Regions from separate parts of the Alishewanella maricola genome, predicted to be linked through region 2. Evidence: predicted binding sites of a transcription regulator. Region 2 holds the regulator's gene; each other region holds the start of a gene.
The links. The regulator FNR, encoded in region 2, switches genes on or off when oxygen is low (the NO sensors DNR and NnrR bind a similar motif). The targets are predictions, from matches to a motif close to TTGATCTAGATCAA.

Region 1 (4,576 bases), on a different contig from region 2:
GCTTGCGGCAAAAAATGTTGATTACTGCCGTTAAGGTACAAACAGGATGCAGCCCCAGCATTGGCGGCAACTTGTAAATCAAACACGTAATCGCCAACATACAGCATCTGCTGGCATGGAACGCGTAAACGCTCGGCAATGATATGTAAGCCTTGCGGGTCTGGTTTGGCCGCACAATCTTCTCGTGTGAGCACTAACTCAATTGGGATTTGTAACCGAGTTAGCACATGCTCGGTGGCTTCGCGCATATTGCGCGTTAAAATGGCCAGCGGCAGCTTTTTCTCTATTAGCGCCAGTAGACAGGCCTCGGCTCCTGGCATCCATTGTGCCGCTGCTGCACCGGCATTTTCATGACGACGAATAATCTGATGAGCTCGGTCAGCTTCTGCACCTGGGCCGAGCGTGGCAATATGTTCAAGTAAGGGTGTGCCATGCGGCCAACCCAGATCATCGCAAATTGCTGCAAAATCTAAGCGTGAATCGATCAAGGTACCGTCTAAATCAAAAACCACTGCTTTAATATGAGCCAAGTTCATGGCAGCTCCTCTTGTTAATGCCTTCTTAAACGGCTTATTTGCGAAAAAGATCATGCAGCAGTTGCTAAAAAAGCCTGCTATTCGCTAGACTACCCCACCAATTTTAATTGATAGCTTAACAGGACTTCATTATGGGTGCCCAGTGGAAGAACAAGCATAAAGCAGATGCGGCTAATGCCAGAGGCCGTATTTTTACCAAACTTGCCAAAGAGATTATGGTTGCAGCTCGTAACGGGGCCGATCCAGCAATGAATGCCAAGTTGCGTTCAGCCATTGAAATTGCGAAAAAAGCATCTATGCCAAAAGAAACCCTAGAGCGTGCCATTAAAAAAGGCGCCGGTTTACTCGATGGCCCAGTGAATTATGAAACAGTGGTATATGAAGGCTTTGCGCCACATCAGGTTCCGGTTATTGTTGAATGTTTAACGGACAACAAAAACCGCAGTGCCATGAGTATGCGTATTTTATTTCGTAAAGGGCAATTAGGAGGCGCGGGCTCGGTATCCTGGGACTTTAAACACTTAGGACAAATTGAAGCCGTAGCCAGTAGTGCCGATGCCGATATGGAGCTGGCCGCGATTGAAGCCGGTGCACAAGATTTTGAAGAAGGTGAAGACGGTGAAGTGATCTTCCTAACTGAACTTACCGATCTTGATTTAGTGGCAAAAGCCCTACCCGACTTTGGTTATGAAGTGCATTCAGCCAAATTAGTCTATCGTGCTAATAACCCGCTGAGCTTAGATGACGAGGCCCGTGCTGAGGTTGAAGCCTTTTTAGATGCTATTGATAATGATGATGACGTACAAAACGTCTACGTCGGTTTAGCCTAATAAATAGGCTGAGCAGTACACCAAAATGTCACTGCTCAGCCCAGCTCGCACATTAATTATACCCCAGTTCAGCACAGCACTCGATATCCAACTCTGCTAACGGCTGCGGCCTTAATTGCTGTTGCTTTTGCCACACTAAACTTAGTGACGTAATGGCTTTCGCTTGCTGCTGTCTATCTACTTGTTGATGCTCTCGCTCGGCAGCATGCGCTTTATGTTGGTTGGCTTTCATGGCTTTTTCCTCATCAATTTATGGCTTTATCGGTTACCCGATATTCTAAGCCTAGTGCAAATAAACTGACTCTGCCCTGAATCAAATCAATAAAATCAATTAATTGCCTTAAAGTGATTAAGCACAGATGCCGTATCCGTCTGATTATTAGTTTAAAAATACATTTATGAGGTGGTCTGAAAAAAGCTAGATAAAAAATAAAACCCAGTAGCAAAGGCTGCTACTGGGGTGAATAAAAGTGGTTAGAGACTATCAAAGAACGCTTGCACCCGTTGACGGGCATCGTCTTCTTCCAGATTGTAGCGCTCTTGCACTAACGCTGTGAGATACTCAGGGTTGTTGCGGGTCAGTTCAAGCTCAGCATAACTGATCTTATCCCACTCACATTTGACCTGTGCTCGCACACTGCTCCATTGGCTTTCGGCAAAGATTGAACTCATAGCATCGTCCTCGCTTATCATGACGCCGCTCAAGAAGTGCTGGCAGCGTCAAGTTAAGTATAGGCGAACTTTGTCAAACCGTGGCTCAGCAGAGGCTAGCAAACGCGTTGAAACTAACCCTTTGCAACTAAAACATCAGATTAATCTAAAGCACTTTCAGCATCTTGATGCCTTTAATATTTTCCAAAAATTAATTGCCAGAAACTGAATTTGCGCTCTTTATGGTACTGCTTTTTTAATTGTTCAATTTGCTGTAAATGCTGTTTTAACTTAGGCAAGTCATCTGCGGTAACCGCGGCTTTAGCCAGCGCCAACTCGGCCAATACCTTGTCTAAGCCTTCGTTGTATACTTCGGCTTTGTCAGAGGGCAGTGGCGCTTGTTTAGCCTGCTGCACCAGCTTTTGTAACTTTTCAACAAAAGGTAAGGCTTCTGCTGTTGTGCTCGCTTCAGAAGCTTGTTTGTGGGCAAAACCCATAGTTTTCATGGTTCGTTCTAAATTAACCGGCTCTTTTGCCAGTAAAGACTGACTGCTTACCGCAAGCAACATTGCTAATAGGGCTGTTTTAATCATGACATTCTCTCAAATCTGATAATACTTTGCAGTATACCTTATTCTGTCAGGCTAATCATGATTGCACCGCCACCCAGTGCAGCAGCAGAGGGTTCGTTTGAAACGTTAAGCGCAAACCTTGGAAAGCTGCCTTGACAGCAGTGTCACGCGCTGGTTGCGGGGCGAGCTTGAAAAAAGAAGCTTGTAGGTTTAATGCCAGTCAGTTAAGCATGACCTGTTTGCTCTAAATCAACCGTTGAAGGCCATGGATGGCCGGAATCGAGCCTCAGGGATGATTCATGGCGTGTTGATGTGAGCAAACTGCGACATGCTAAATACAATTCACTCGCGCAATTTATTCGCGCATAAAGCACTGACCAACCCGTGCAGACTGAACGCAATAACACACTACAATCAGCGCTGATATTGGCATATTGGTCGGATAGTGCTTGTCGACAGCCAAAAAAACTGGTGAGATGAAATTTGGTGTATCCAACAATAAGAGACAACGAATGAAATTTCAATTAAGTGCTATGGCCATACTCTGTAGCACCTTGCTGTTAAGTAGCTGTGCCCAAACCTTGCAAACCACTAATAAACCCTTAACTGAGCTAACCCCCGCCGATCGCGTAGCGCAGCAATATATTATTGTTGATACCCATATCGATGTTCCTTATCGACTCCATAAAAAATGGGAAGATGTGTCAGTTGCCACGGCTAACGGCGAATTTGACTACCCTCGGGCAAAACAAGGGGGGTTAAATGCTCCCTTTATGTCTATTTACATTCCCGCATCCTACGAGCGCACTGGTGGAGGTTACCAACTGGCCAATCAGCTGATTGATAGTATGGAAGCCCTGGTTGCACGCGCCCCGGATAAATTTGCCATGGCCAGTAGCACACAGCAGGTATTAGCACAATTTGGCAGCGGCAAAATTTCTTTAGCCATGGGGATGGAAAATGGCACGCCGATCGAGGGTAAATTAGAAAACTTACAGCATTTCTATCAGCGTGGTGTGCGTTACATCACGCTAGCCCACTCTGAAAGTAATCATATTTCGGACTCGAGTTATGACATCCGTCGCCGCTGGCAAGGCTTAAGCCCGTTTGGCAAAGAGTTGGTAGTGGCGATGAACAATATCGGTATGATGATTGATATTTCGCACGTATCAGATGATGCCTTTTATCAGGCCGTGGCTATCAGTAAAGTACCGGTAATTGCCTCGCATTCGTCACTGCGCAGCTATACACCTGACTTTGAGCGCAATATGGATGACGATATGTTAAAAGCGCTGGCCAAAAATGGTGGCGTGATCCAAATTAACTTTGGTTCATCCTTCGTTACACGCCAAGCCAATCAATATAACGCCTTACGTAAAGCGGCTGCGCAACAGGCGGGCGTGGAAGATAATCAAGCATTTCGTGAAGCTTACAGCAAAACCCATCCTTATCCGTTTGCAACATTAGACACCGTGCTGGACCATATCGACCATGTGGTAAAGTTAGTGGGTATTAACCATGTGGGTATCGGTTCGGATTACGATGGCGTCGGCGATTCGCTGCCCATCGGTTTAAAAGACGTGGCCAGCTACCCAAACTTGATTGCAGGTTTATTTAAACGCGGTTACAGCGAAGAAGATATCGTGAAAATTTTATCAGGTAACCTGATGCGCGTTTGGGCAGAAGTAGAAGCTTATGCGGCTAAACAAGCCAGCTAACGGTTAACCTAGTCATCATGTCAGGCCCTTACAACCAAGGGCCTTTTTTATCTGCAACTTGCCACTCGTGCTTACAAATAGGCGCGACTAAACGAGTCTTTCGATTGTTTTAAGTAATCACGCGCTTTACGAGCGTGCGTTTCCCACACTTCTTTGTCGGTTTTTTCAGTAAAGGGGTTTTGTTCAGCCGCTACTGAGCGCTCAAAACGTTCATAGTAGGTCAACATCGCTGAAGTGATCTGGTTAAAATTGTCTTTATAACGCTGCAT
Region 2 (4,576 bases):
CTGAAGGTAAATTTAGCTTACAACAGGTGCACAGGGTCAACCCTGCCCTTGCTGAAACCGATTTACTTAACTTAGTGGCCAATTTAGAACAATATTCTGAGCATCCGATTGCCCGGGCCTTTGCGCCGTATTTAACGCAGCCCCTAACATTAAACGACGTACAGGTAGCCATTGGCGCCGGTATTCGTGCTCGTTGGCAAGGCCAGCAACTCAAAGTGGGCAGCGCACAATTTTGTGGCGTACCAGCAGAGCCAGAATGGCAGGTGTATTTTACTCTCGATAACCAACTGCAAGCCAAGTTGCAACTCGTCGATAAATTACGCGAAGAAGCGACGGCGTTAATTCAGCAACTTCAGCAGCAAGGCTATAAACTGGGGATGTTAACCGGTGATCACTCGGTACAAGCAGAACAATTAACCGCAGCGTTAAAACTCGACTTTATGCACAAAGGCTGCAGCCCTGAAGATAAAGTCACCGAGATCCAACAATTAATCGCAACAGGTGCCAAAGTGCTGATGCTGGGTGACGGTATTAACGATAGTCCGAGCTTTAACGCTGCGCATATTTCAGTTGCGGTGCAATCTGGCACCGATTTATCGAAAAACCAAGCAGATGTGGTATTTTTAAAAGCCGATTTACGCTTATTACAAAACCTTCTTCAAGGTGGCAAACAAACCGCCCGGGTGATCAAACAGAACCTTGGCTGGTCAGTGGGCTACAATCTGGTTATTATCCCTCTAGCCGTTGCGGGTTTTGTTTCCCCTTACATTGCCGTGATTGGCATGTCGTTTAGCTCGCTGTTAGTGGTATCCAATTCATTGAGGTTACTGAAAAAATGAGCATTATCTATGTACTGATCCCGATTGCCATCCTGTTTGTGGCTATTGGCATTGGTATCTTCTTTTGGGCGGTGCGCTCAAAGCAATTTGAAGATTTAGAAAAAGAAGGCTTAAGTATCTTGTTCGACGAAGATAAGCCCAAAGCGACACCACCGAACAAGCCTGATGAACATTGATTATGTCGCGGCGCTGCTGATTGGCTTTTTAGGCAGCAGCCATTGTTTAGTCATGTGCGGTGGTATTGTTGCCGCCTTACAATTTGCCATGCCTGCCCAAAGTGCTTGGCAAAAGTTTCGCTTACAACTGTTGTTAAGCCTTGGCCGCTTGATTACTTATGCCTGCTTTGGTGGCCTTGTTGGTTATTTTGGTGCGACCGCTATGGGCATTACCGGGGCCACTTTTATTGGGTTACGTTTATTGGCCGGCTTATTATTGCTGGCGATGGCGCTGTATATTGCGAGACTTTGGTTTGGTTTAACACGCTTAGAGCGCGCAGGGCAAGGTTTGTGGCGCTTTATCCAACCTTATACCAAACGCTTATTACCGCTTGATAGCAGTGGTAAAGCCTTAAGCTATGGCATGTTATGGGGCTTTTTGCCTTGTGGTTTGGTTTATTCGACCCTTAGTTGGAGTTTAGCCAGCGGCAGTGCCAGTAGCGGTGCACTGATCATGTTACTTTTTGGCGTCGGCACCTTACCGGCGTTACTGGTATTTGGCTCCGCGGCTAATAGCCTAGTCAAACTAAAAAACCAATTATGGTTTCGTTACAGTGCGGCATTATTGTTAGCGGTTTATGGTATTTACACAATATGGCTTGCTTTGCATAGACTAGTTTTTTAAGCTGTTACCCTATTAAGGGTAAAAGGGTGTGTGTGATGCAACGTTCAGCTATAAATTGTCAGGATTGCGGTTTTAGTCAACTGTGTTTACCGTTTTCGCTCAGTGAGCAAGAAATGAGCAAACTTGATGATATTATTCAGCGAAAACGCCCTTTGCACAAAGGCGATATGTTGTTTGAAAGCGGTAACGAGCTTAAATCGCTGTATGCCATCCGCACGGGTTCTTTTAAAACCTTTACGCTCACCTCACAAGGTGAGCAGCAAATCACCGGCTTTCATTTACCTGGCGATGTCATTGGTTTTGACGCCATCAATACTGAAAAACATGCCAGCTATGCTGAAGCCTTAGAAACCGGTATGATTTGTGAAATACCCTATCAAAACCTTGAAAATCTGTTAAGTCAATTACCTAAACTACGCCAGCAAATGATGCGTTTAATGAGCCAAGATATTCAATCTGATCAACAAATGATGTTGCTGTTAAATCGTAAAACCGCAGAGCAAAAATTGGCAACTTTTTTAAATCATTTGGCTTCTCGTTATGGCAATCGTGGTTTTTCTGAAAAAGCCTTCCGGCTCAGTATGACCCGCAGCGACATTGGTAATTATTTGGGCTTGACCGTAGAAACCATCAGCCGTTTGCTGAGTAAAATGCACAAAGATGAAATCATTCAAGTTGATGGCAAACTTATCACCATTTTGGATGCTCCCAGCTTAACCGCGCTTTCAGGCCAATGTTAACTCCCCTTAACTTGATATAGCACAAACATAAATCCCTATTAATCGCTTATCTTGGTCTACACTTAGATAAGCTGATTGACTTAAGAGGGAAGCTTTAATGTCTATTTACAATAATGTGTTAGTGGTTTTAGATCCGAGCGCTGATGAGCAAAAAGCGCTCGATAGAGCCATCGAACTTGCCCGCAAACAAGGCTGTCAACTGACCGCTTTTCTTAGTGTTTATGAATTCTCTTACGAGATGACCACCATGTTATCGGGTGACGAGCGCGAATCGATGAAACAGTCGGTGATTAAAGATCGCGAGCTTTGGGTCAAAACCTTTTTAGAACAACCCAGCGCCTTGGGTTTAAACATCAAAATGCACGTGGTTTGGCACAATCGCCCCTTTGAAGCCGTAGTGAAAACCGTCTTAGATAATAATTATGATCTGGTGATCAAAGGGACGCATGATCATGATGTTTTAAAATCGATGATTTTTACGCCGACCGATTGGCATATTTTGCGTAAATGTCCTTGCCCAGTATTGTTAGTTAAAGATCATGCTTGGCCTGCTAAAGGCAATATCATTGCTGCCGTTAATGCGGGTAGTGAGCAAGAGCATCACCTGTCATTAAATCAACGAGTGATCCACAAAGCACAACAAATGTCGCAATTACTCGATGCTAGGGTGCATTTAGTCAATGCCTACCCCGGCACCCCGGTGAATATCGCAATTGAGATCCCCGAGTTTAATCCACAAGAATACAATGACACCCTACGCCGCCATCATAAAGATGCGATATTAAGTCTGGCCGAAAAACATCAAATTAGTAACGAGCAATGTCATGTGTTAGAAGGTATGCCCGAAGACGTGATCCCGAAACTGGCCAAAAAGCTGGATGCCGAAATGGTCATTATCGGCACTATTGGGCGTACGGGCTTATCCGCGGCGATCATTGGTAATACCGCTGAACATGTCATCGACCGCCTAGATTGCGATGTATTAGCCATGAAACCGGCTGACTTTATTTGTCCGCTTGAAAAAAGCTAACTATCAGACTTTGGTAAAGGCGCGAGGTTGGGTATAATGAGCGCCTTTTTTCTGGCGGGTAGTTACTGATGTCGCACGCAGCACAAGCAAAAGCTCAATACAATCTGAACAAATTACACAAAAGATTGCGCCGGGGTGTGGGTCAAGCCATTGCTGATTTCGGCATGATTGAAGAAGGTGATAAGATCATGGTCTGCCTTTCTGGCGGCAAAGACTCTTACACCATGCTCGATATCCTGATGAATTTACAGCAATCCGCGCCGGTAAATTTTAGCCTTATTGCTGTTAACCTCGATCAAAAACAACCTGGCTTCCCTGCTGAGGTATTACCTCAGTATTTAAACCAGCTGGGTATTGAATATCTGATTGTTACTGAAGATACCTACTCGATAGTCAAAGATAAAATTCCAGAGGGTAAAACCACCTGTTCGCTGTGTTCACGTTTGCGCCGGGGCATTTTATATCGTACTGCAAAAGAGCTGGGCGCCACTAAAATTGCGTTAGGCCATCATCGTGATGATATGCTTGAAACCCTGTTTTTAAACATGTTTTATGGTGGCAAGATGAAGTCGATGCCGCCTAAACTGGTCAGTGACAACGGTGAACATATCGTGATCCGACCTTTAGCTTATTGCAAAGAAAAAGACATTGAAAAATACGCTGTCGCGCGTGAGTTTCCGATCATCCCTTGTAACCTTTGTGGCTCACAAGACGGCCTGCAGCGCCAAGTGGTCAAAGAAATGCTGCAAGATTGGGATAAACGCTTTCCTGGGCGCATCGAGACCATGTTTCAAGCCATGCAAAACATCGTGCCATCACATTTAGCAGATAAATCGCTGTTTAATTTCGCAGGGCTGACGAAGGGCGACGCTTTAGCGACTGAGGGTGATTTAGCATTTGATAAAGCGACCATCCCCAGCATTCCGGTTGGCTTAGAAATAGATAACGAAGATGAACAGCCGCTGCTACAAGCGGTTGAGTTAAACTAACTCCTTGATTATCTCTGCGCTTTAACTTGGCATCATGCTGTTAGAGCGCAGCTTTTCACATCGGCATTGCAGCGCGATATACCAGCCTGCCTTTGATAACCAAGCTGCACCTTGGCTTATGCGCATTCTGGCTGCTTA
Region 3 (4,576 bases), on a different contig from region 2:
TCATCGTGTTTGGCAAGCACTTCGGTAGCGGCCAACACCGTGGCACTGCGTAACTCACCTTGCGCAACGATACCTTGGCCCTCTCGAAATAAGTCCGGCAAGATGCCTTCAAATTCAACCGTGGCGATCTCACCTGAATCGTCGGTTAAATCAAAGCGTACTTTTAAACTTTCAGCGTCACGTTGCACTGTGCCGGGCACCACCATGCCCCCTAAACGCAGCCGTTGGCCGACATCGGGTTTAATTTTCCCTTCACCAAGGCCCTGAATAAGCTGACCTGGGGTATAGAACAAGTTAATGTTTTGCTGTAAGGCAAATAGCATCGCCCCCACGGCACCAGCAATCAAACTGATTACTAATAACATGGATAACAGGCGTTTCTTTCGTCTTGGTTGCATTAGCTTTGCTGCTCCTGATACTGCTTAATTCGTTGCTCTCTGGCCATTTTTGCGGCGAGCTGCTGCTTAAACTGGCGTTGCTGGAAATAACTCCACCACAGCAAGCCCATTAACAGCAAATAAGTTAAACCGAAAGATAACCAAACAAAAAAACTGTAACTAATGCCGTTACTGGCCATTGCTAAAAAATCACTGAAGCTAGCAAAGTAGAACGGAAAAACACCAAAAAGTTGCACCGGCAATTCGCTACTCAATTGCCAAAACGTGTTCAATAAACTGCTCAATAACATGCTATCTCCTCGCTTATGCTTTGCTAACTAACTGTTTAACCCAAGGCCGATGCTGCTCATTTTCGAGGATCGCCGTACGTAAACGCACGCAGGTTAACGCCGCTAATAACAAGCTAAACGCCAATAAACTTATTAACAAAGGCCAAAGCATGCTGGGATCAATGGACGGTTTAGCAAATTTAGTAATGCTGGCACCTTGGTGCAGGGTGTTCCACCACTCTACCGAAAAATGGATGATAGGTAAGTTAATCACGCCAACAACCGCCAATAAACTGGCCACTTTAGCGCCAGTTTGTCGCTCTGAAAAAGCCCCATGTAGCGCCATTACGCCAAAATATAAAAACAATAGAATAAGTTCAGAAGTTAAACGGGCATCCCATACCCACCACGCGCCCCACATGGGTTTACCCCAGGCCATACCGGTTAGCAAGGCGATGGCCGTGTACACCGCACCAATCGGCGCGATAGCTAATACTGCCCACTGGGCCGTTTTGATTTGCCACACCAAGGCAGTAAAGGCTGCGATGGCCATCGCCATATAAGCGCCCATCGACATAATGGCCGACGGCACATGAATATGAATGATGCGATAACTGTCTCCTTGCTGATAATCAGTGGGGGTAAAGCCTAAGCCCCAAATATTACCCAACAACAAGGTAAACAAGGCACTACTCATTAACCACGGCGTTAACTTGCCACAAAAATGATATAGCGTTTCCGGTTTTGCTAACGGATCTAACCACTTAAACATATCAGCTCACATTTATCTTTAAAGCGCTGCACACGGCCATAGGCACCAAGGCCAGCGAGAACAAAAACATTGCCAATAAGATGGCAATCTGCCCAGTAAAACCTAAACCAATACTGGCCGCTTCAATGGCGGCACTCGCAAAAATTAATAGCGGGATATATAACGGCAGAATAACCAATGCCAGTAAGATCCCACCTTTATCCGCAGAGACCGTGATACCCGCCCCTAACACGCTGAGTAAGCTCAGCACCGGAGTACCCAGTAATAACGTTAGCGCCATCGCTTCTAGGGAGGCCCCTTGCATATTCAGCAACAAAGCCACTAGCGGTGATAACAGTAATAACGGCAAACCGGTACTTAACCAATTCGCGGTAATCTTCGCCAGCACAAACGGCATTAATGCCTGCTGCGCCGCTACTAATTGCTCGATCACCCCATTGCGATAGTCGTCTTTAAACAGTCGCTCGGCCGCTAATAGCACGCTTAATAGCGCGGCAATCCAAACTATCCCTGGTGCCATTATACGCAGCATATTCGGCTCTGGGCCAACCCCTAATGGAAACAGAGTTAGCACGATAATAAAAAACAACACAGGATTCAGCCAATCTGCTTTTTGCCGAGCCAGTAAACGTAATTCGCGCTGTAAAAAAATGCTAAATTTTACCATCGATAATGGATCTCTAACGCGCGCAAGGCATGATATTCGATGCTGAGCGGTTGATGGGTCGTTAAGATTATCGCGCCGCCGCGCTGTAAATGCGCAATAAAGTGTTGTTGTAAACTGACAATCGCTGATTGATCTAATGCCGTAAAAGGTTCGTCGAGGATCCAAATTTGCGCAGAGGTGGCCCAAAGCCGGGCTAAGGATACCCGACGCTGTTGGCCGGCAGACAGCATGCGACAAGGAATATCTTCTAAACCGGCTAAACCTAATTCTGCCAGTAACGTAAATTCGTCTTGAATATGCAGATCGCTAGCCGCTTGCCAAAATTGTAAATTTTCAATTGCCGTTAATTGCTCATGAATACCGCTCTGATGGCCGATAAAACATAAGTTGGCGGCGTAATCGCTTAACGCGGCAGGTAAGGGTTGAGCTAAATACTGCAGTTGGCCTTCATCGGGTTGTGCCAAGCCAGATAGAATTCGCAGCAATGAGCTTTTACCGGCGCCATTTTTGCCTTTAATCTGCAAAAGTTCGCCCGGTTTTAAGTGTAACGACAGCTGCTCAAACAGCACGCGATCTTGCTTTACGCAGCTTAAATTAGCGGCATCGAGCAAAATAGGGGCAGTAACAGCAAAGGTGGGTTGTGCTATATTCACAGTCCTCTAACTATCGACGACCAACAAAATTGCGCGCATAGTAGCATAATGCCGCCAGAATACGAATCAGAACCGCTTAGTAAGCTTGATTCAAATCAGCTATTTGCACAACTTGTCGGCAAGTGCCGCTTACAGTTCAATAATCACTGTTAACGAAAGCGGCTTTAACCCACAGAACCTTGAGAGCGTGATGTTACCCTTTAATTTTGGCCAGCTAACCACAAACACCAGCTTAAACCCACAAACGGCAGTGAACAGTGGTGCGATTAAGCTTGCCAGCGCCGTGCCCTATACGGCAATGGTGGTCACAAGCCATACCCATAACACCCCCAATGCGACACAGCAATTATTACTGCAAAGCCAGCAAGGCTTACAACGGCTTGCTTTATCTGCGCTACCCCCGTTACCGCTGAATGTGCCGCTGCAACTGAGTTTTAATGCGACAACGCCCGACAACTTGAACGTACGCGTGATGCAGTGGCAAGGTAACCCGCAAGCACAACAATTAACGGCCGCACAAACCACTTTGTTACTGCAACCTGAGCAGCTAAACCAAGTGAGTGCACAATTAGCCAGTGGCAAACCGCTTAATTATTTGGCTGGCCAAGCGGTTACCCCGCCCCTCGCCGCGCAATTAGCCACATTACAATTGGTCAAGTTACCGATTGTCAGTGCCGCTTCATCGGCGCAGCGCGCTTTGCCAAGCAGCAATAACACTAACCTTTCGGCAAATAACAACAGCCAAGCGGCTAACACGCTAACAACCCATACGCCAAGCCAGAGAGCGGCGATGGCTAACCTGCAAAACGCAGCGGTATTTCAAACGCTAAGCCCCAAGCTACAGCTCGCTTTACAACAAGCTGCCGTGCAGATTTCGGTGTTTCAACAATTACAAACGACAAGCCCGCTGTTGCAACTGAATAACCAAGTACTCAACCTTAGCCCGCCTGAGCGCCAGCAATTAAAGCTATTGCTACAACCTTTGGTTACTCAAGCCACACCCAACCATGCCACTGAGCGAGCGAGTTGGGTGTTACTCATACAACCGTTAAAAGATTTAGGCCAATTTCAACTGCCAGGCAGTGCACTGAACCGGCCACTGCAACTTAGCTTGTCTGATGGTAGCCAATTAACCTTGGGCAGCACGCAACCCCAGAACAAACCCGATGACTCATCACAAAAAAGTACGGCAACACACTTGGCAGCAACGGCAGCAACACAAACGCAATTAAGCCAGCCCAGCGCGAAGGTGTCCGCCGGCGTAATGCCTAATACCCCGTTACAAGAGGAACCGATGAAAACTGCGATTGTTGATAAGATCCTCAGCCAGTTTGGTCAAAACAGCGAAAGCATGCCAAAACTGCAAGCAGGGCAACCCTATTTGGCTAAATTACAGTTAACCGGCCAAAGCGCTCAATTTATTGTGCAAACAGCACAAGGCTTACTGCAATTGCCACTGACGCTGGCAGCCAAACAACTCTCTGCCATTCCAAGCGATTTGCCCTTACAGTTAAGTTTTAAAGAAACCAAACCCGGCACAATAGAAATTCATATCAAGGTATTAAGCGGCTTACCAGAGAACATTCCGCTAACAGCGAAACAAGCAAAATTACTGCAAAATCCCAAACAATTAGCCGCCTTGCAACAAAGCTTGCTGCGCGGTGAAACCATCACCCAATTAGCGGGCGAGCCGCTTGCGCAGCCGTTAAACGCCCGCTCAGCCACCAGTAACAGTATTGCCAAACATTTATCGCTGATATTATTGCCACCCGCTAATAACAATAAAACCACCAATGCTAGTTTAGCGCAGCAACAGC

Region 1: a site for FNR is predicted at 2,829-2,842, ahead of JAO78_RS04815 (cytochrome b562). Genes of this name have one in related genera too.
Region 3: a site for FNR is predicted at 2,845-2,858, ahead of ccmA (cytochrome c biogenesis heme-transporting ATPase CcmA). Genes of this name have one in related genera too.

What each region holds. Positions count from the first base shown of each region.
Region 1 covers NZ_JAEINI020000002.1:302,838-307,413, forward strand. The annotation lists gene JAO78_RS04795 (HAD family hydrolase) at 1-536, opposite strand, end outside; gene JAO78_RS04800 (YebC/PmpR family DNA-binding transcriptional regulator) at 668-1,366, shown strand; gene JAO78_RS04805 (hypothetical protein) at 1,419-1,598, opposite strand; gene JAO78_RS04810 (general stress protein CsbD) at 1,841-2,038, opposite strand; gene JAO78_RS04815 (cytochrome b562) at 2,212-2,610, opposite strand; gene JAO78_RS04820 (dipeptidase) at 3,102-4,307, shown strand; gene bdpA (BAR domain-like protein A BdpA) at 4,379-4,576, opposite strand, start outside.
Region 2 covers NZ_JAEINI020000004.1:340,705-345,280, reverse strand. The annotation lists gene JAO78_RS08680 (heavy metal translocating P-type ATPase) at 1-839, shown strand, start outside; gene ccoS (cbb3-type cytochrome oxidase assembly protein CcoS) at 836-1,015, shown strand; gene JAO78_RS08670 (sulfite exporter TauE/SafE family protein) at 1,005-1,679, shown strand; gene fnr (fumarate/nitrate reduction transcriptional regulator Fnr) at 1,715-2,419, shown strand; gene uspE (universal stress protein UspE) at 2,517-3,449, shown strand; gene ttcA (tRNA 2-thiocytidine(32) synthetase TtcA) at 3,518-4,438, shown strand.
Region 3 covers NZ_JAEINI020000002.1:271,009-275,584, forward strand. The annotation lists gene ccmE (cytochrome c maturation protein CcmE) at 1-398, opposite strand, end outside; gene ccmD (heme exporter protein CcmD) at 398-688, opposite strand; gene JAO78_RS04650 (heme ABC transporter permease) at 702-1,439, opposite strand; gene ccmB (heme exporter protein CcmB) at 1,441-2,106, opposite strand; gene ccmA (cytochrome c biogenesis heme-transporting ATPase CcmA) at 2,100-2,759, opposite strand; gene JAO78_RS04665 (flagellar hook-length control protein FliK) at 2,950-4,576, shown strand, end outside.